Regions from separate parts of the Arthrobacter sp. FW306-05-C genome, predicted to be linked through region 1. Evidence: riboswitches for the same ligand, from Rfam matches in the RefSeq annotation. Region 1 holds a riboswitch; each other region holds the start of a gene.

Region 1 (5,179 bases):
GACGGAAGAGCTGGTGACCCTGCTGGCTTACGAAGCCACGCGGGAGGTCCGCACGGAGCCCGTCACCATCCAGACGCCAGTCAGCACCACCATCGGCACGGCATTCACCAAGCCCACACCGCTGGTGGTTCCCATTCTGCGTGCCGGCCTGGGAATGCTGGAGGGCATGACCAAGCTGGTCCCCACGGCCGAGGTGGGCTTCCTGGGTATGGCCCGGGACGAGGAAACGCTGGACATCATCACCTATGCCGAGCGCCTTCCGGAGGACCTGACGGGCCGCCAGGTCTTCGTGCTGGACCCCATGCTGGCCACCGGCGGCACCCTGCGTGAGGCCATCAAGTTCCTGTTCAAGCGGGGCGCTTCCGACGTCACCTGCATCTGCCTGCTGGCTGCCCCTGAAGGCCTGGCACGGCTGGAAGAGGAACTCTCGGGCGCGAACGTGCACATCGTCCTGGCCTCCATCGACGAGAAGCTCAACGAGAAGTCCTACATCGTTCCCGGCCTGGGCGACGCCGGCGACCGGCTCTACGGCATCGCAGGGTAGTTTTTACCCTTTTTCAATCGGTGTGCCGCCGCTAGCCTGTGCGGATGGACTGGAAACTCGAACTTGTCTTTGTCCCTGTATCCGACGTTGACCGCGCCAAGGACTTCTATGTCAACAAGGTGGGCTTCAACGCGGACTACGACGAGCGGCCGTCGGACCACGTGCGCTTCGTACAGCTGACGCCGCTCGGCTCTGCCTGCTCCATCTGCATGGGCGAGGGGCTTTTGGACGCCCCTCCCGGCACGGGAACCACCCTCCAGATGGTGGTCGACGACATCCAAAAGGCGCATGACCACCTGAAGAACAATGGTGTGGACGTCAGTGACATCGAAGTGCTGCCTTGGGGCCACTTCGTTTACTTCGCCGACCCGGACGGCAATAAGTGGGCCGTCCAGTACATCCCTTGGCGGAATGCCGGGCAGGATGCAGCTCAGGCCGGCAGTACGCCCAGCAACGCTTAAAACAGACCGCGGGCCGCATCGTGATGATGCGGCCCGCGGTCTGTCGCTGGAATCCCCGGCGTTACCCCGTGGCCAAGGCGTACGACGGCGGGTGGCGGGACACGCCGTCGGCTGTCCTTGGAGCCGGGAGGTTCAGCTGAAGGTTTCCCTTTGCGGCGCTATGCCAGGGAGAGGTGCCTAGTACCAGTTGTGCGCCAGGTGGAAGTTCAGCGCACCGCACGGAGACTGGTAGCTCTTCTTGATGTAATCCAGGCCCCAGTTGATCTGCGTGCGGTAGTTGGTCAGGTAGTCAGCGCCGGCGCTGGCCATCTTCTCTGCAGGCAGGGACTGGACGATGCCGTAGGCGCCGCTGCTGGGATTCGTGGCCGTGGTGGTCCAGTCGGACTCCTTGGTCCACAGCGTCTGCAGGCACTGCATCTGGTCAGGTCCCCAGCCAAAGGTTGCCAGCTGGCCGGCAGCATACGCCTGGGCGCCGGCGGGATCATTCACCGCGACGACGGGTGCCGGCGCAGGTGCAGGAGCGGGTGCCGGAGCCGGGGCGGGTGCCGGGGCTTCCGCTGCGGGGGCCGCCGGTGCAGGCGCGGGGGCTGGTTCCGCTGCCTGGGGGGCTACGCTGATTGCCGCCGGAACGGACGCTGCCGGGTTGGAGCGGATTTCGCTCTTCTCGATGCTCATTTGGGCATCGGCCGCTGCCGTGGAAGAGTTTGATTCGGTGGATGACACCGGGGTCATGCTGCTGGTTGCCTGGCCTGCCGCGCCTACCCCCACGAGCACCGCGCAGGATGCCGCAAGGATCCCGGCACGCACGCCCAGGCTGGTCTTCTTTGCTGGTTTCTTGGCCGGTCCCTGCTGTGCCAGATGTTTACCCTTGGCATGCAGGCATGCTTCTGCCGTGTTTTTGGACATGATTGATCGCCTCTCACACCTGCGGAGTTAGCTGTCGGGTTCGGATGAGGGCATCCGGCCGCACGGAAAGATCACGTGCGTGCTTAACCCCAAGGGCGTTCATCGCCCGGGACGGTGGGTCCCCCGCCTCTGCCGTTGCTCAATCGGAATCCGGGGAAGCGGCAGAGCTTGGCGTCAACCCGGGATATGCGGCCCGAACGGGAGCCGCACCCAATCGACGGTACAGGAAAAGCGAAGCAAAGTCACATTTAGGTAACGGAAGTCACGGCCTTCAGCGCGCCGGTTTGCTTCTGGCCTGCGGTTCAATCGTTACGTTCAGGACACCAGACCGTGTTGTTACCGTGCCAGGAGGTAGATAGTGGCGCCGCCGATGCTCTGCGCACTGAAGTTCTGCGAAACCCACTCGGCGATCCGGCCGGCGGCATCCGAACCGGAGCTGGACGGCATGGCCCCGCCGGCAATGAAGTAGTGGATTTTTCCCTGCGCGACGAGGTCTTGGAACTGCGCCAGGGTGGGGGAGGGGTCGGTGCCGTTGAAGCCGCCCACGGCCATCACCGGCAGTTCCGTGGCGAGCTGGTACCCGGCGGCATTGTTGGAGCCCACTACCGCTGCTGCCCAGGTGTAATTGGTTGCACCGTCTTTGAGCGCGGCCACAAGATCCGCTGATGGAGTAGGTGCGCCGAGGAGGCCACCGAGTCCGCCGCCGGGCCTGCCCCCGAAGTTAGCGCCGCCAGGGTTTGTTCCGGCCGGGGCGGCCTGCTGCTGGGAACCCTGCTGCTGGAAGCCCTGCCCCGTGGGACCCTGGCCCGTGACGCCCTGTCCGGTACCGCGGCCCGAAGGGCTCCGGCCGGTCGAACTGAAGCCTCCCGGTCCGCGGCCGCCGGCGCCTAAGCCCGAGGCTGGCCCCGCACTGACGATCGCCCCGCTGTGTGCCGTAGCCGCGGTGGTGACGGAGTAGTCCAGCGGACCGGCGAGCGACGCAGCGATGGCGAGGGCCGCCGTCGTCCGCTGCATGGAAGCCAAGCGCAGGAACTTGCCCAGCCCAATGCCTGCTGCGGCTGCCAAACTTCCGCCGAGCACCAGCCAGCGCAGCCAAGGGCCGTAGGCGGACGTGGTTCCCAGCAGGTAGAAGGCCGTAAGCGATGCCACGGCCACTGCTGAAGCGAGGAAGATGCGGGCAGCCGCTTGCCTGCGGCGCTGCCACAGGAGAACGCTGCCCAGGCCTGCCATTCCGGCGATTCCCGGTGCCAGTGCCACCGCGTAGTAGGGGTGGATGATGCCGGCCATGAAGCTGAACACCAGGCCCGCTACCAGGATCCACGAGCCCCAGATGATGACGGAAGCGCGGACAACATCTGTTCGCGGAGCCCGCCGCCCCACCCACAGCAGCCCCGCCGCAAGGATGAGTGCGGACGGCAGCAGCCATGCGATCTGGCCGCCGAACTCGCTGTTGAACATCCGGAACAGGCCCGGAACGCCCCAGCCGTTGCCGCCGCCCACACTGCCCGTTTCGTCGCCCGTGAGCCTGCCCAGGCCGTTGTAGCCCAACGTCAGCTCCAGGATGGAGTTGTTCTGCGACCCGCCAATGTAGGGCCGCATGTTCGCCGGCGTCAGCTCGACGGCCAGCAGCCACCAGCCGGCAGAAACCACCATCGCTGCTCCCGCGGCTGCCAGACGGATCAACCGCCGCCGCGTGCCGCCCGGAGCTGCCACCATGTATGCGATGGCGAACCCGGGAACCACCAGCAGGACCTGAAGCTGCTTGGCGAGAAACCCAAAGCCCAGGAATACCCCGGCCAGCAGGAGCCACCGAGGCCGGTCCTCCTGGACCGCGCGGAGGAACCCGTACGCGGCTGCTGTCATTAGCAGCACCAGCAGGGCGTCCGGGTTGTTGAACCGGAACATCAGGGTGGCAACCGGGGTGAGGGCAAGGACCGCCGCTGCCAGCAGCCCTGCCCGGTGCGCAAGCCCGACATCACCGGTGGCCGGCGTTGCGGCCCGCCGCACGGCCAGATAGACCAGCCACGCCGAGCCGACCCCCATCAGAGCCTGGGGAACCAGGATGCTCCACGAGCTCAGGCCAAAGATCCGGACCGACAGCCCCATGATCCACAGGGAGGCCGGCGGCTTGTCCACGGTGATGGCATTCGCGGCATCGGAGGAGCCGAAGAACCAGGCTGCCCAGTCCTGCGATCCGGCCTGGGCTGCGGCGGAATAGAACGCGTTGGCCCAGCCCGACGCACCGAGGTTCCACAGGTACAGCACGGCCGTGCCAGCCAGTACAGCTGCCAGTTCCAGCCTCCGGTGGAAGGCCGCACGGTCTCCGCGGAAGGCCGCATGGTCCCGCGTGCCCGGCCGGCCCCGGAGGGTGAATCGCTCCCGCCCCAGTGGATTCCTCCGGGGGCGGGCTGCGGTGGTTACAGGCATGCTTTGCTGGCTGGCCATCGTGTCCTACTTGGTGAGCTGGTAGACGGTTGAGTTGCCTACGGTCTGGGCCTGGAAGTTGGCCTGGACCCAGGCGGCCACTTCGGAGTTGCCGCCGCGGCCGCCCATGCCGCCACCGCCCATGCCTCCGCTTTGGATGAAGTAGCCGATCTGGCCCTTGGCCACCATGTCCTGGAACTCGGCCAGGGTGGGGTAGGGATCACCGCCGTTCCAGCCTCCGAGGGCAATGACGTTGGTGTCCGTGGCCAGTTCCAGGCTGGCTGCCTGGGTGGCGCCGGAAACGATCGCAGACCACTTTGTGCTGGTGGCCTTCAACAGGGCAGTCACCGCGGCATCGGCGGTTCCTTCGCCGGGACCGCCGGCGCCGCCTGCACCACCGGGGCCACCTGCACCGCCCGGGCCGCCGTCAGGTGCGCCGGTACCGGCTCCGGGGGTGCCGCCGAGGCCGTTCATTGGGTCAAGGCCGTCGGTTCCGGTGGCCGAGTCCGTGGCGGAGTTCCTGCCGTCGGTCCGGTCGCCGCGGAAGCCCGCGGCCCGGTTGCCGAAAGCGCCCGCTGAGCCTGCGGGTCCCGACGTCGGAATGGAGCCTGAGTGTGCGGAGGCAGCGGTGGCCAGGGTCCAGGCACCGGCACCAAGCCCGCCGGCCAAGAGGGATACGACGACGACGGCGGCCGCCCCCGCACGCCGGAACCGTCCGGAGGTGCGCACGGCGTCAAGGCGGAGCAGGATTGCCGCGGCGGCAAGGACACCGAGGATGATGACCGCCACGCGCAGCCAAGGGAGCCAGGATGCGTCCCGGCCCAGGAGGACAGAGGACCAAATC
Region 2 (5,179 bases), on a different replicon from region 1:
GACCTGATGTCCGCGGATGACAACCCCTGCAGCGTGAAGCAGCAGTCCCGCGCCTATGACAGCCAGCGATGCAAACGACAGGGCCTCATTTTTGGCGGTCTGGCCAAAAATGTTAATCGCGATTCCCAGCGCAATCAGGGCCATGGCACTGAAAACAACCGCTTTGTACGATGCAGGTGCGGTGGCCCAAAACTCGTTTAGCACCCATCCAGCATATGCGGAAAGCCCTGCCCACCTTTTCACGTGCCGCACACGCATGGGATTGGCGCCCGCAGTACTTCTCGCCGCGATCGCCGGAACTCCTCTGGAGAGCTCAACAGCCAAGGCGCGTATCCGCGGAAACGAGCGAGACTGCGGCTGTACGGTTGCACCTCAGCACCTCAGCACCTCAGCACCTCAGCACCTCAGCACCACAGGCTCCGGCGGGACTTCCGGCGTCTCCGGTCCCTTGGTTTGAGGGTGCAGAGGTTCCGAGGCACCGGACCGGAGTAAGAGGCAGGGCACTCCACCCTCGACAGAGGGTCCAGCGTGCGAGGGCATGCTGAAGGCCGGTGATTCATTGCCCCCAAGGCATTGAATCACCGGCCTTCAGTGGTTTTATTTGCCTGCGCGCACGAAGGTCACGGCGCCTTTGGAGGTCATCCAGGTCAGGGGGTGGACCGCTGTTTCGTTCTTGCCGTTCAGGCCGGAGCTGAGGACTTGGCCGTTGCCGACGTAGATTCCTACGTGGCCGGGCTGCATGACCATGTCGCCGGGCTGCGGGTCGGTGACGACGGTGCCGTAGTTCATGAACTGCATCGGCCCGAGGTCGCCGACGGGGATGCCGGCAGCGTTGAGGGCGTTTTCGACTAGCCGTGTGCAGTCCTGGATCATACCGATCTGGGCGTAGGCGGAGGACAGCATGATGCCGTTGATCCCGCCCGCGGCTGGCGCGGGCGCCGGCGCGGCAGGGGTGACGGTGACCTGGGCCTTGGCGGGCGCAGCGGCTGCCTTCACCGTCGCAGCGCCCACGGGGACCGCGGCTTTGGGCGCTTCGGCGGCGACTGGCTTGGCTGCTTCCACGACGGGTGCCGGCGTGGTTTCCACCTCCGGACGCTCGAAGGTGATCTGGATCGTGGCGTCGGCGGTCAGCGGGGTCTGGGCCTGGCCTGCGACTTCGAGGGTGGATGCCGGCTCGGCGTCGCGCTGGGCCGGGGCGTCTGCTGCCTGGGCGGCGGTGATGCCGCCAGTCAGGACGAGGCCGGAGGCTGCTGCGAGGACGGCTGCCTGACGGCCTGCGGTGCCGGCGTTTGCGGTGACGGATTTGGACAGCACGGCGATGGCGCTGGTCTGGACGGAGACCGCGCGGTGGCGGCCGTGAGTTTTGCGCATGGGCATGAAAGGGCCTCTCCCACTGCCTGCGAGGTTAGCTGTCGGATTCGGATGGGAGGCACCCGGCCGTGATGGTACACGAAAGGCACCAGGCACGGCTTCACCCCAAGGCCTGCTCGAAGCGGGCCAACTCTGGGTTCCCCGTCTCTGCCGGACGAATTTTACGAACGGATCCCTGGCAGCGGCAGAGTTAGGCAAGTCTGCTCGGGAGTGCCGCATTCGGAGAAACCGGCACGGTTCAGACCCTACGTCACACAAGCCTCATTTGTCACATTTGCATAACGCCCTGACTGGCACCCACCTGCTTGATACCCGGGGTATTTCCGGGATGTCGTCAGTGACCTGGTCAGACCCGCCGGTGCCTGCACCGCCTTCCGCAGCCGTTCAATCCCAGCGCCCATCGATCCTTCATGTTCAAGGAACGGAAAAGCATGGGAGCAATGTCATCGATTTTGGTCGCTGCTAACGCGGCCGTCGTGGCCAGGATGCTGGCAAGCATGAGCAAGTCCTTCCAGCGTCAGGAGGCCCGTGCCCGGACTGCAGCTGGTTACGCCTTTTCCTGGTCCCGGGATCCCAGCAGGCTGCCCAGCACATACAGCCCTACGCCGACGGTGACGAACACGTCGGCGAGGTTGAAGGTGGGAAACCAGCCGCTGTGCAGGTAGTCCACGACGCCGCGCCCGTCCATCCGGTCCACAAGGTTCCCGGCACCGCCGCCAACCACCATCGCCGCACCCGCCCGGGAGAGCGCCGGCATGGCGGGGGCGGTGGACACTGCGTACCAGGACATGGCCAGGACGATGACGGCGGTCGCGGCAATGACCAGCCACGGGGCGAGGTTAGCCCCGAGGCTGAAAGCCACCCCGGTGTTGTACACCAGCTTCAGGTTCACCAGGCCCAGATCGACCGTGGCACCGTTGGAGAGCAGTTCCTCGGCCAAGGCCTTGATGACCAGGTCGGCCACCGCGAGCACGGCGGCCGCGGCGAGCAGGCCAATTTTTACCCGCCATGCTTTGGTGGCAACTGGTGGTGTCCCTGCCGGATCTGCCGGATCTGCCGGGGACGGGACGCTCACGCGGCAGGTTCCAGCGCCGGCGCGGGTTTGGCCGTCCGGAGCGCCATTATTTTGCCGCTGATGCGGCCGGCGCGGACGCCGTTGCCGATCACCACGATTTCGGCGAGTTCGTGGATCAGGACGACCGCGGCCAGCCCCAGGGCGCCGACCAGTGCCAGCGGGATCAGGATCGCGATCAGCAGCAGGGACAGGCCCACGTTCTGCAGCATGATGGACCGGGTCCGGCGGGCGTGGTCCAGGACCTGGGGCAGGTGGTTCAGGTCCTCGCCCATCAGGGCGATGTCGGCGGTTTCAATGGCCACGTCGGTGCCCATGGCACCCATGGCAACACCGGTGTCGGCGGTGGCCAGGGCCGGGGCGTCGTTGACGCCGTCACCGACCATGGCGGTGGGCTGGCGGGACTTCAGGGTCCGGATGATTTCGGCCTTGTCCTCCGGGCGAAGGTCGGCGTGGACTTCGGTGATCCCGGCGTCCTTGCCCAGGGCCGCGGCGGTGATCGCGTTATCCCCGGTGAGCATGGCCGTGGTGTACCCGGAGGCGGTCAGCCGGGCGATGACGTCCCGGGCTTCGGGGCGCAGTTCGTCACGGACAGCGACGGCACCAATGACTTCGCCGGCGGATTCGATCAGGACGGCGGTGGCACCGGCCTTCTGCATCCGCTCGACATCCGCGGCGAGGGAGCCGGGGTTGATCCAGCCGGGGCGGCCCAGCCGGACGGTCTTGCCCTCAAAGGTGCCTTGCAGGCCGGCGCCGGGGACGGTGTCGACGTCGGTCACGTCGGCCTGGGCGGGGGATGCGGCGAGGATGGCGCGGGCCAGGGGGTGTTCGCTGCGGGCCTCCAGCCCGGCTGCGAGGGCCAGAACGTCTTCGCGGGTGACGGTCCCAGCCGCGGCGACATCGATGACTTCAGGCTTGTTCCGGGTCAGGGTGCCGGTCTTGTCCAGGGCGATGGTGCGGATCTTGCCGAGGGTTTCCAGTGCGCCGCCGCCCTTGATCAGCACACCGATGCGGCTGGCGGCGCCGACGGAGGCGACAACGGTGACCGGGACGGAGATCGCCAAAGCGCAAGGCGATGCGGCTACGAGGACGACCAGGGCGCGTTCGAACCACACCAGGGGTTCTCCCATGATGAAGCCGAAGGCGATGATCAGGGCCGCGGCGATGAGGATGCCGGGGACCAGTTTCTTGGCGATGTTGTCCGCCAGGCGCTGCCCGGGTCCCTTGCGGGACTGTTCGGCCTCGACGATGTGCACGATCCGGGCCAGGGAGTTGTTCTCCGCGGCGCTGGTGACTTCGACTTCCAGCGGCCCGGTGCCGTTGATGGACCCGGCGTAGACATCACTGCCGGGACCGGCCTCAACCGGCACGGATTCACCGGTCAGGGCCGAGGTGTCCAGGGAGGTGCGGCCGGTGATGATCCGGCCGTCGGTGGCCAACCGTTCGCCCGGGCGGACGACCATCCGGTCCCCCGGAACGAGCTCGGCCGGGTCAACGGTGACTTCCGTCCCGCCGCGAAGGACTGTCGCTTCGGCCGGGACCAGATCCAGCAAGGCGCGCAGGCCGCGCCGGGTTTTCGCCAGCGAGTATTCCTCCAACCCCTCGGAAATGGAGTAAAGGAAAGCGAGCATCGCGGCTTCCTCGAACTCGCCCAGGGCGACGGCGCCGACGGCGGCGATCGTCATCAAGGTCCCGACGCCGATCCTGCCTTTGGCCAGACGCCGCAGTGTGGAGGGAACAAAGGTCCACGCCGCGACCAGCAGCGCCCCGATTTCCAGGACCAGGCGTAGCCAGTCCGGGCCCCCGGTCAAGGACAGGATCCAGGCGGTCAGGAGCAGCACACCCGAGATTGCCGCGGCCCGGATCTCGTTGATCTGCCAGAAGCCGACCGCCTCCTCAGCCTCTTCGGCCACGGTTTCGGGCTTGTCGTCGCTGCAGCCGCAGGCGTCGCTCATCGGGCGTTCTCCTTCGTCAGTTCCACGTTTGTCGGTACGGCGCCGGTGCTTCCGGTGCCGTAGTTCGGGCACAGGCTGACCGCGTTGCCGGTGGCGGCAAGCAGGACTTCGGCCTGGGCAAGCATGTCCATCAGTTCCGGACGGGACAGCGAGTAATAGACGCTGCGGCCCTGCGCGCGGCCCTGGACCAGGCCACAATCGCGCAGACACGCCACATGGGCGGACACGGTGGACTGGGCAAGCCCCAGCTCCCCGGCCAGATCCCCCACCCGGATCTCGCCGGCGGCCATTCGCTTCACGATGTTCAACCGCGTTGGGTCGCTCAAGGAATGAAACAAAGCCGCTGCGGGTGCAAGCCCACCGCAAGCATCCCCCCAACCAGCCATTTGTATCGTCATACAGCGATGATATCCGATTAAAACGATGGGAACTGGCGATGGGTTTTCTCGTCCTTCGGAACCTGACAGAGGGCTTCGGGCATGCCGTCCGGAGTCCCGAGCGGGGTGAGGTTCAAATATCCAAACATTTGCCGTGACTCCGGTAGGGCGCTGGCGGTAGCGTGAGGCAGCAAAAGCCCGCCTGCACTGGGCGGGTAGGGCACATGTCCTCTGGGTTGCCTAAAGCAAGGCATGGTTTGAAAGGTGTTGGCAGTGTGAGTCTTTCCGCCCAAACGCTGGTGCTGGTCGCGTTCCCGGTCGCCGCGGCGGCTCTGGGGTCGGTCATCGCTGTCCTAAGGCCCCCGGGGCCAAAACTCTCCAGTGCGATTCAACACTTCGCGGCG
Region 3 (5,179 bases), 1.2 Mb from region 1:
CCGTGACGGGGGAGCAGGCGGACAAGGTAAACAGCGCGGCCGCTGCGGCAAGTGCAGAGACAGTCAGGTGACGGCGGGAAGGGTACAGGGGCATGGGAAACTCCAAAGACTGGACCGGCCAACCGGGCGGACCAGGGTAACCGGGAAGGGTGACAGGGGAGGTGCCGGCCTCCAGGGGGAAGAGAGCCGGCACCCATTGGGGCGCGGGCTAGAGGGTGGCCAGCAGGTCCTTCATTTCCTGGATTTCGGTTTCCTGGGCGCTGACGATGTCCTTGCTGAGCTGGACTGCGTCGGCGTTTTTGCCGTCCGTGGTCTCGGTCTTGGCCATCATGACCGCCCCTTCGTGGTGGGCGATCATCTGGGTCAGGAACAGTTTCGCGGCTTCGGTGCCCTGGGCCGCGTCGAGCTTGGCCATGTCATCCTCGCCCATCATGCCTTCCATGCTGTGGCTGGAGGCCATGTCGGTAGGCGCCTGGGTGGGCTTGCCCCAGCTTTGAAGCCAGCCGGTCATTTTCTCGATTTCCGGGCCCTGGGCTGCCTTGATCTTGGTGGCCAGGTCGGTCACGGCCGCGGGGATGTTCTGCTTCTTGAGCATCACGTCGCTCATTTCCACAGCCTGGGCGTGGTGCGGGATCATCATTTGCGCGAACATGGTGTCCGCGTCGTTGAACCCGGCAGCGGCTGCTGATGTTGCCGGGGCGGGGCTGGATGACAACATCCCGGAGCTGCTGTGGTTCATCCCGGGCATGCTGTTTGTCTCGGAGGTTCCGCTTCCGGATCCGGTGGAGCATCCGGCAAGGGCGATGGCCGCGGCGATGGCGGCAGCAGAAATTGTCAGGGTCTTCTTCATGAAAATCAGGTCCTCAAAAGTATCAGCGGCGCACGGGGACGCCTTGTAGGTGGCAGCCTAGGTAAGACGGCTGGGCCGTTTGTCGCTGCCGGGTGGACGGTGCGCTGGTGCAGGGCAAGGCGCTGAGGAAGGGTTTACGTTCGGCTGATACAGAGGTCACCGGGGGAGGGGCTGTCCGGTGAGTAGGAATAGGTGCTTGTCCCTGCGGCCGCGGCACCGAAATCCGGCAGCTCATAGGAGGCTGTTCCCGGAAGCGGGGCTGCGAGAGTGGTGGTTCCCGGAGCCAGGACGCAGGCAGCCGCACCGGCCGTCATCTCCGGGCAGGACCCTGCCGGGGCACAGGACGACGCGGATGAACCGGTGACTACAGCGGGAGCCTCAGCAGCACCGTCGGTCATCGTTTTATGGGAGTGGCTGACCGGCATGGTCTGCAGCCGCACGACCGGACCCTCGCCAGCTGCGGTCATGCTGTGACCGGGACCCATGTCGTGGGCGCCGGTCATGACGTGCATGCCGAAGATCCCGGCGATGATGGCCAAGGCAGCTACGAGGAAGCCCGCACTCAGGAGGAAGGCGGTGAGGCGGCGCTGGGATGATGCGGTCACGAGGTCTTCCTCCTTTCAGTCCAGGGCGGCAGTACAGCTTCAGCCTACCGGCACGCCGCTTCAGGCCAGTCGCTGCCGTGCTGGTACAACGTGCGCGGCCGGCATTCGGTTTCACTGCGCCCACGTCGGTTGAGGTGCGGGGCGTTGGTTAGAGGCGGCGGGCCTGTCCGGCCAGCCGCCCGGACCGGTTCCTCCTTCCGGAGCCCGGAAGGAGGAAGTTACCGGGGGAAATGCCTAGTTCGCCGCGAATGTATAGCCGGCGGCGGTGACGGCCTCGCGCACGGCAGCCTCATTTGCCCTGCCTCCTACCAGCAGGCGCGAGCGGCCGCCCGGGACCAGCTCGACAGAAGCCGATTCGACCCCCTCCAGGGAGGAGACGGCCTTCTCGACCGTCTGAACGCAATGCCCACAGGTAAGACCATCCACCGCGAATTCCACGGCGCTGGTTCCGGGCGTTGCCGACGGGACAGCCGAGTCTTGGGTCGAGCAGCAGCTGCACCCGGATGCTGAGGATGCAAGCGGCAGCTGGGTACGGGATTCAGTTCCACACATGTCAGTTTCCATTCCTAGACGAAGGACTTATGGGCGCTGGGGTTGAACGGCTGTGAGAGCAGGTGCAAGGGACCGGCCGGGACATACCACTTCACTGACAACATCCAAAAATATACCCCCACTGGGTATAAGTTTGCAAGTGGGAGGGGAGACGTGGCCCGGCGCGGCGTTACCGGAATGTGACAAGTGTTGATGATGTGACGTATGGTCATAGCCGTGCCCGTTTCTCCAAGTGCGGCACTCCCGAGCAGACTTGCCTAACTCTGCCGCTGCCCGGGATCCATTCGCAACTTTCGTCCGGCAGAGACGGGGAACCCAATGGCGGCCTGCTTCGGGCAGGTCTTGGGGTGAAGCCGTGCCTGGTGCCACTCATGTACCGGTGCGGCCGGGTGTCTCCCATCCGAATCCGACAGCTAACCTCGCAGGCAGTGGGAGAGGCCTTTTCATGCCCAATGGCAAAGCTCACGGCCGCCGCCGCGCGGTCCCCGTCCAGACCAGTCCCCTTGCCGTGCTGTCCAGGTCAGTAGCCGGTAACGCCGGTGCCGCCGGGCGCCAGGCCGCGGTCATCGCCGCAGCGTCCGGGCTTGTCCTTACCAGCGGCATCGCCGCCCAGGCAGCCGACGCCCCGGTCCAGCGCGACGCGGAGCCGGCCTCAAACCTGGAAGTCACCAACCAGGTCCAGACGCCGCTCAGCGCCGACGCCACAGTCCAGATTTCCTTCGAGCGTCCTGTTGTAGAGACCACCCCGGCTCCGGTCGTGGAAGCACCCAAACCGGTCGCAGCGCAGGCACCCAAGGCCCCCGTGGCGCCCGCGGTGACCGCAGCGGTAGCGCCGGCGAAGGCCCAGGTCACGGTGACCCCTGCTGCTGCCGCCCCCGTGGCAGCACCGGCAGCCGGCGGCATCAACGCCATCATGGTTTCCTCCGCCTATGCCCAGATCGGCATGATCCAGGACTGCACCCGGCTGGTGGAGAACGCCCTCAACGCGGCCGGCATCCCCGTCGGGGACCTTGGCCCGATGCAGTTCATGAACTACGGAACGGTAGTCACCGACCCGCAGCCCGGCGACATGGTCATGCAGCCGGGCCATGTCGGGATCTACGTCGGCAACGGCCAGGTCCTCAGCTCCGGCCTGAACGGCAGGAACGAAACCGCCGTCCACCCCCTGACCTGGATGACCGCCAAGGGCGCCGTCACCTTCGTCCGCGCCGGAAAATAAGCGGCCATCCACAGACCACTGAAGGCCGGTGATGCAGTGCCTTGGGGGCACTGCATCACCGGCCTTCAGCATCCCTGCCTCACGGGCGGGGAGTAATTACATGCTCACTGCGGGGCGCCCGAAGCGGCGCAGCCGCAAGGAGTTGGTAACCACCAGAACTGAGCTGGCGGCCATCGCAGCGCCTGCGATCATCGGGTTGAGCAGCCCCAGCGCGGCGACCGGGATGCCGACGGCGTTGTAGAAGAACGCCCAGAACAGGTTGGTCTTGATCGTGCCCAGTGTGCGGCGGGACAGTTCGATGGCTTGAGCGACCTGCCCCAGGTCGCTTCCCATGACCGTCAGATCCGCGGCCGCGATGGCCACGTCGGTGCCGCTGCCCATGGCGATGCCCAGGTCGGCCTGGGCCAGGGCTGCAGCGTCATTCACGCCGTCCCCGGCCATGGCCACTGTCGCTCCGGCGTCCTGCAGCCGGCGCACGGCGGCCACCTTGCCTTCAGGCAGGACCCCGGCCAGCACATCCTCGGCCGGGATGCCGACCTGCGCGGCGACGGTTAACGCGGCCGAGGCGTTATCGCCGGTGAGCAGCACGGGACGCAGCCCCAGGTCCTTCAGCCGCGCGATCGCGGCGGCCGAACCGGGTTTGACGGTGTCGGTGAGGCTGATCAGTCCTGCGGGTTCTCCGTCGATGCCGACCCATACCACCGTGGCGCCGGAGTCCTCCAGCGTTCGCAGCATCTGCTGGCCATCGGCCGGTTCGTTGATGCCGTTGTCCCGCAGCCAGCCTGCGCGTCCGACGACGACTGCGTGTCCGTTGACGGTCCCGCGGACGCCGCCGCCGGCTGCGCTGACAAAGTCGGTGACCGCCGGCAGCGGCGCCGTCGTCCTTGCTGCCCGGGCGACGGCGTGTGCTACCGGGTGTTCGCTTGCCGCTTCCACTGCCCCGGCCAGGGTGAGCAGCTCGTTCCTGCCGGTCCCGTCCAGGCTCTGGACAGCGGACACGGACAGCTTGCCGCTGGTGACCGTTCCGGTCTTATCCAGCACGATGGTGTCCACAGTCCTGGTGTCTTCGAGGACCTGCGGTCCCTTGATCAGGATGCCCAGTTGCGCCCCCCGGCCCGTTCCCGTCAGCAGCGCCGTCGGTGTTGCAAGCCCCAGCGCGCACGGGCAAGCGATCACGAGCACAGCCACTGCGGCGGTGAAGGCCGCCTGCAGGTTACCGGCGCCAAGGAACCATCCGGCGAAGGTGGCGGCGGAAATTCCCAGCACGACCGGAACGAAGACGGCGCTGATCCGGTCGGCCAGCCGGGCGATCGCTGCCTTGCCGCTCTGGGCCTGGCTGACAAGCCGACCCATCTGGGCGAGAGTCGTTTCACTGCCGACACGGGTGGCTTTGACCAGCAGCCGACCGTTCGTGTTGATCGTTGCCCCGATCACCGTATCGTCCACACCCACGTCGACAGGCAGCGCCTCACCGGTAATGAGGGAGGTATCAACGGCGCTCTGGCCCTCCACGACGTACCCGTCGGTGGGGATCTTTTCCCCCGGACGGACGAGGAACACGTCGCCTGGGACGAGCCGCTCAACAGGGACCCGGGACTCTGTTCCGTCCCGGAGCACGGTGGCTTCCTTGGCGCCCAGGTTCAGCAGCGCGCGCAGGGCGTCGCCTGCGCGCTGTTTGGCGTTGGCTTCCAGATAGCGGCCCAGCAGCAGGAAGGTGGTGACGACGGCTGCGACTTCGAAGTACAGGGCGTGACCGCTCATGTTCATGACGGGGTGTGCCGTCATGAACGGATCGGCCAGCAGCTGCCATGCCGAGAAAAAGAAGGCGGCGCTGACGCCGATGGATACCAGGGTGTCCATGGTGGAGGCGAGGTGCCGGGCATTGATGGCTGCGGCCCGGTGGAAGGGCCAGGCGGCCCAGCTGATCACCGGCGTGCTGAGGACCAGAGCCGC
Region 4 (5,179 bases), 160 kb from region 1:
AGTGCCAGCACCGCGTTGATGTCTACCTGGACGTCCTCGAGCTTGTACGCCTGGAGGAGGGCCCTGCACCATTCCTCCAGCGTTTCGTCCTGGCTTTTCACGACTTGCCTCCCACGTTAGTTCCGCCCGCGCTCCGGTCCTTGCATTCACGCTGGCTCCTGGCGGCAACCCCCAGCGCGGCAGCATCGTCCCAGGTATCCACGTCGGAGGTGGACCCGGCGGGGACTGTGACAAGCTGCACGTCCAGACTAGCAAGGAGAGCCCGGACGGAGCCGTTGACCAACGCGTCGCGTGCGGCCAACTCCGCGCAGGCTTGTTTTAACCCGGGCGTGCTGTAAAAGGCCGCCAGCGGCTGGACCTTCCCGTCGCCGGCCAGGGCCATCACGCCGCCTCCTCCGCCTCCCCCGGGGCGTGCTGCAGATGCGGCAAGAGCCTTCCGCAACACGGCCACCGCTTCGGAGGCCAACGGCATATCGCAGGCCAGCACTAGGGTGAAGGGGGCCGCTCCGCCATTTTCGCCCAAGGTGTTCAAACCAGCCGCGATGGCAGCGGCAGGCCCTGCGAACGGCGGCTCTTCCCGACAGGTGAGCACGTCGGCCGGCCAGGCTGCCGGGGATACAGGGCGGGGTGTTGTGCTTTGGGATGGCAGGAAGGCGCTGTCGCCGACGACGACAGTGCGGCGGGCGCCGGCTGCGGCGTCCAGGGCCCGTTCCAAGAGCGTTTGGCCTTGGAAGACAAGGGACTGTTTGGGTACCCCGCCCAGCCGCGAGGACCGGCCCCCGGCCAAAATCAGGGCATCAAAAACCAGGCTGTTCTCTTGCACTCCCCCAGCCTAGCCATCAGGCGGGGCAGCGATCACTCCCGTCGAAAGCGGAGGTCAGGCGGCGCGTTCGGGCAGGAGGAACGGATCCCACGCGGGCGTGGGCTTTTCCAGTTCCTTGATCTGCCAGATGGTGCCGCGCGGAGGCTCCGGCACAAAGCGCAGGCTCCAGCCCATCTCGGTCGGGGTGTGGTCGCCCTTGACGTTGTTGCAGCGAAGACAGGCTGCCACCAGGTTCTCCCACGAGTCAGCCCCGCCCCGGGACTTGGGGTGCACATGGTCGATGGTATGCGCTGCCTTGCCGCAGTATGCGCATTTATGGCCGTCGCGTCTGAGTACGCCCCTGCGGCTGACAGCCGTGGAGTGGTTGTATCGGGGCCGGATGTACCGGTTGAGGAGGATCACGGACGGGCGGCCCAGGACGTCCGTGGGTCCCACGACAGGGTCATCCCCTTCGGCCACGACGCTCGCCTTGCCCGTGAGCACAAGCACCAGCGCCCGGCGGAAAGTAATGACCGCCAGCGGTTCATATCCAGCATTCAGAACGAGAGTGCGCATGCACTTACCTCTTCACGGCCGCACCCGTCAGGGGCACGAGGGCCGGCTGCCCTCGGCATGTCCGGGCTATGGATCGACATCACAAGAGTAAACAGAGAAGTGCAAAATCAGGTAATCGCCGCCCGGATTCCCTGCGGGGAACGTTCCCCAGCAGGGCAGGCATCAGTCCCCTGCGGGGAACTTCTTAAACGCCAAGGACCCCCGCTGCGAGGGCGGGGGTCCTTGGACAAGCACTGGCTGTTGCCAGTGCCGGACATGCGGTGCTTACCTGACGTGGATGAAAACCGGCCCGGAGCCCACGTTTGCGCTGAAGACCACGGTGTCGTTGCCGTTGAAGCCGCCATGCACGGCCATGCCGTTTCCGGCGTAAACAGCGATGTGTGCCATTCCTCCGCCACCATCGGCGTAGTAGATCAGGTCGCCGGGCTGTGCCTGGGAAGCAGGCACCGTGTCCCCCAGGGACAGGTAGCCGGCGGGCCAGTCGTGGAAGTGGATGCCGACGGCGGCCAGGGCGTTGGTCACCAGCATGGTGCAGTCCTGGTGGACGCCAAGCTGGGCGTAGGCGGCGGAGAGGATTGCAGCACCCTTGCCGCTGGCAGAAGCCTGGGCTGCGGGAGCGGCCGGGGCAGCGGCGGTGGCGACCTTGGCGGTGACCTTGGGAGCGGCAACGGGCTGGGCGGCGGGAGCAGGGGCAGCTTCCTCCACCTGAACCTGGGGCTCGGGCTCGACGACGGGGGCCGGCGTGGTGGTCACAGCTGGCTTCTCGAAGCTGATCGCAATGGTGGAAGCGGCGGAAATCGGGGCGTCGACGGCGGATTCAACTTCCAGCGCGGAGGCGGGAGCAGAGTCGCGCTTGACGTTGGCATCGGCGGCGTTGGCCGCAATGCCACTGGTCAGGACCAGGCCGGAAGCGGCGGCGATGACCGCAGCCTGGCGGCCCATGCCGCCGGCGTTGTCGCTGACAGCCTTGGCAATGACAGCGATCGAGTTGGTCTTGGTGACCTCGGCGCGGTGCCGTGCGGTAGCACGAGTCGTCATCAGTTCTCTCTTTCGTTTTCCTTGCAACCGCAGGTAGGCAGGCAAAGTGTGTTGGACGCGCCGGCATCTTGGGGGTACGCCGGCGCGTCCCGAACGGGGATGTGGTTTCTAGCGAAGAAGCTTTGGGCAAAGAAATAGCCCTTGGAGCACGGAGCCCAAGAACTATTTGTTGAGGTGGTAGTACGACGAGGTACCGGTGGCTGCAGGCGAGTGGAGCAGCGTGCCCTGTGAGGGGTTGAGTGCGCTGATCATCATGCCGTTGCCGACGTAGATGCCAACGTGGGCGCCGCCGTTCTGGACAACCAGGTCACCCGGCTGCGGCGCGGAGGTGGGGGTCATGATGCTCCACGCGTTGGTGCGGGGAATGCTGATGCCTGCCTGGGCGTAAACCCACTGCACGAACCCGGAGCAGTCCCAGCCGGTGACGGGGCTGGTGCCGCCCCACACGTACGAGTGGCCGATGCCGGTGTAGGCGATGGCTGCGATGCCCGAGGTCGCCGCCGAGGAGATGGTCTGGGCGGTCTTGGCGGCCGGCGCGGCGTCCTGGCCGGCAGCAGCAGCAGCGGTGGCCGTGTCGGTGGACTGGGTACGCACCGGCTGCACCTTGGGAGCAGCGGTGGTTTTGACCACGGGACGTTCAAAGGAAACCGTGGCGGTGGGGGCAGCGGTGACGGCGAGGGCCGTTTGGGCCGAACCGGACTCAGTGGAAGCTGAGACACCGGCAGTGGTATCAGCAGCAGTGGCCGGCAGGCCCATGCTCAGGATCAGGCCCGAGGCGGCTGCCACAACGGCAGCCTGGCGGCCTACGGTCCCGGCATTTGCACTCACGGCCTTGGAAACGGCATCCAAGGGGTTGGTGCGAACCGTTTGCGCACGGTGGCGCGCAGAATTATGGCGTGAAGACACGAAGGTAGCCTCTCCCAATGCCTGCGAGGTGAGCTGTCGGATTCGGATGGGAGTCACCCGGCCACGCTGCTTCCTGGGAAGCTTGTGACTTAACCCCAAGGCCTTCTGGATAAAGGCCGAAATTGGTTCCCCCGCCCCTGCCAGACGATGAAATGCGAACGGACCTTGAGCGGTGGCAGAGTTAGGCAATCCACTCAAGAGCGTCAACTTCGGAAAAGTTGACGCGAGTTAGACGGTACAGCAGTTTTGTTTCAATGTCACATTCAGGTCACGGCTAGTCACGGCGATCTGAGAGTGCGCAATCATTCGGTTACAACCAGCCCATGGGATCGACCACTTCGCCATTGACCTGGACTTCGAAGTGCAGGTGGCAGCCGGTGGATGCACCAGTGGTGCCGCTCAGCGCCACCACGTCCCCGCGGGAGACGGTCTGGCCCACCTTCACATTGAAGGACGACAGGTGGTTGTACGTGGTTTCCAGCCCGTTCCCGTGGTCGATGACCACTCGGTTTCCGCCGCCGAACTGATGCCAGCCCGCGAAGGTCACGGTACCCGTGGCGGCCGCCAGGACGGATGTCCCACACTGCGCCACGAAGTCCTGGCCCCGGTGGAAGTCGCCCGAGCCTCCAGTAATCGGGCTGACCCGGTAACCGAAGGGGGAAGCGGTGGCAAGGGATGCCAGCGGTGCGGCCAGGGTGCCGGCTGACGCGGCACGCGTCACGGAGCCGGCCGACTGGGCACTCAGCAGTTGCTTTAGCTTCCCGTCCGGGTCCGCCTGGGTCACCACGGCGGACCGGCTGAAGTCGATCTGGGCACCGATGTCGGCCGAGATCTCGGGCTGCGGCGTGACAGAGGAGGCTGCAAGCGGGGCGCTGCCGGCGGCATCAGTGGCCATAACGGGACTTGTGGCGGGCACGGTCACGGTCAGCACCAGGCCGGTGGCTGCCAGGGCAATGCCGGCCTTCTGGCCGATGCCGCTGGCAGCGGCAAACTCCGTCATCTGGCGGAACGGACCCCGGCGGCGGCGGGCGTCGCGATGGAGGTCGCGGGGGCGCTCCGCTGCGACAACTTCGACAACCCGCGGCGCCGAAGGGGGGCCGGCAGCACGGCGGCGTCCCCGGGGGGTTTGCATGGTCAAGAAGGGTTCCTCTCTGGAAAAGCCTGCGGAGTTAGCTGTCGGATTCGGGTCAGAGAGATCAAAGACCCGGCCCGCCAAGGGCAAGCTTCTGCGCAGGGGTATTCCCGGAAGAATCCTTCACTGGAGAGGCTTGCTGCTGACGGACTTCACGCCAAGGCAGTCCCCCGCTGCCGCTTGTGGTTCCCCCGCCTCTGCCAGTAACGACTCGTGCACCCGATCCGCTGGCAGAGCTCGGCTCCGGATCAGGTAACGCTTAAGTTTCAAACGACTGGTTCTACTATAGGGGCTTAAGACCCTAGGTAACAATTCCGTTATCTTTGGCTGGAAGGGCAGGTCCGGGGTATGGAAGTTTCGCTTCAGCCCTGCTTGACGGCCACAAAGACGTGTGCGGCAACCTCCGGCGGAAGCTCCAGCGCTCCTTCAATCCCGGCCACCCGCACCGAGATGTAGTCGCCCACGCGCTCCAGGGCCACTGCAGCGCCGGGCCGGATTCCGCCTTCGTCCAACTGCGACAGCAGCTCCGGCTCCACCTGGATCGGCTCCGCGAGGCGGCTGATGGTCACGCCGGAAGCAGGCACGTAGCTCTTCATCGCCTCCACCAGGCTGATGGCGCCGTCACCGAAGCCGGGGGCCGGCCGGCCGCCCAGCGCGGCAAGGCCCGGGATGGGGTTGCCGTACGGGGATTCGGTGGGGTGGTCCAGTATCTCGTAGATGCGGCG

The links. A riboswitch is a leader RNA that binds a small molecule or an ion and turns the genes downstream of it on or off. The one in region 1 is predicted to bind cyclic di-AMP.
Region 2: it holds a riboswitch for cyclic di-AMP, as region 1 does, so the genes downstream of both, LFT44_RS21640 (NlpC/P60 family protein) here and LFT44_RS03130 (hypothetical protein) in region 1, are expected to answer to the same signal.
Region 3: it holds a riboswitch for cyclic di-AMP, as region 1 does, so the genes downstream of both, LFT44_RS08565 (NlpC/P60 family protein) here and LFT44_RS03130 (hypothetical protein) in region 1, are expected to answer to the same signal.
Region 4: it holds a riboswitch for cyclic di-AMP, as region 1 does, so the genes downstream of both, LFT44_RS03790 (C40 family peptidase) here and LFT44_RS03130 (hypothetical protein) in region 1, are expected to answer to the same signal.

Annotation. Positions count from the first base shown of each region.
Region 1 covers NZ_CP084556.1:639,310-644,488, forward strand. The annotation lists gene upp (uracil phosphoribosyltransferase) at 1-544, shown strand, start outside; gene LFT44_RS03125 (glyoxalase superfamily protein) at 589-1,005, shown strand; gene LFT44_RS03130 (hypothetical protein) at 1,183-1,911, opposite strand; cyclic di-AMP (ydaO/yuaA leader) riboswitch at 1,917-2,077, opposite strand; gene LFT44_RS03135 (ArnT family glycosyltransferase) at 2,248-4,338, opposite strand; gene LFT44_RS03140 (ArnT family glycosyltransferase) at 4,363-5,179, opposite strand, start outside.
Region 2 covers NZ_CP084557.1:186,346-191,524, reverse strand. The annotation lists gene LFT44_RS21645 (DUF3188 domain-containing protein) at 1-204, opposite strand, end outside; gene LFT44_RS21640 (NlpC/P60 family protein) at 598-1,377, opposite strand; cyclic di-AMP (ydaO/yuaA leader) riboswitch at 1,381-1,578, opposite strand; gene lspA (signal peptidase II) at 1,919-2,446, opposite strand; gene LFT44_RS21630 (heavy metal translocating P-type ATPase) at 2,443-4,398, opposite strand; gene LFT44_RS21625 (ArsR/SmtB family transcription factor) at 4,395-4,796, opposite strand; gene LFT44_RS21620 (ZIP family metal transporter) at 5,051-5,179, shown strand, end outside.
Region 3 covers NZ_CP084556.1:1,847,933-1,853,111, forward strand. The annotation lists gene LFT44_RS08545 (F510_1955 family glycosylhydrolase) at 1-94, opposite strand, end outside; gene LFT44_RS08550 (DUF305 domain-containing protein) at 209-850, opposite strand; gene LFT44_RS08555 (hypothetical protein) at 985-1,455, opposite strand; gene LFT44_RS08560 (heavy-metal-associated domain-containing protein) at 1,690-2,007, opposite strand; cyclic di-AMP (ydaO/yuaA leader) riboswitch at 2,252-2,449, shown strand; gene LFT44_RS08565 (NlpC/P60 family protein) at 2,453-3,226, shown strand; gene LFT44_RS08570 (heavy metal translocating P-type ATPase) at 3,323-5,179, opposite strand, start outside.
Region 4 covers NZ_CP084556.1:803,051-808,229, reverse strand. The annotation lists gene LFT44_RS03810 (DUF6457 domain-containing protein) at 1-101, opposite strand, end outside; gene mobA (molybdenum cofactor guanylyltransferase) at 98-823, opposite strand; gene LFT44_RS03800 (HNH endonuclease) at 878-1,378, opposite strand; gene LFT44_RS03795 (NlpC/P60 family protein) at 1,643-2,416, opposite strand; gene LFT44_RS03790 (C40 family peptidase) at 2,579-3,202, opposite strand; cyclic di-AMP (ydaO/yuaA leader) riboswitch at 3,327-3,504, opposite strand; gene LFT44_RS03785 (M23 family metallopeptidase) at 3,633-4,454, opposite strand; cyclic di-AMP (ydaO/yuaA leader) riboswitch at 4,467-4,697, opposite strand; gene LFT44_RS03780 (metal-dependent transcriptional regulator) at 4,817-5,179, opposite strand, start outside.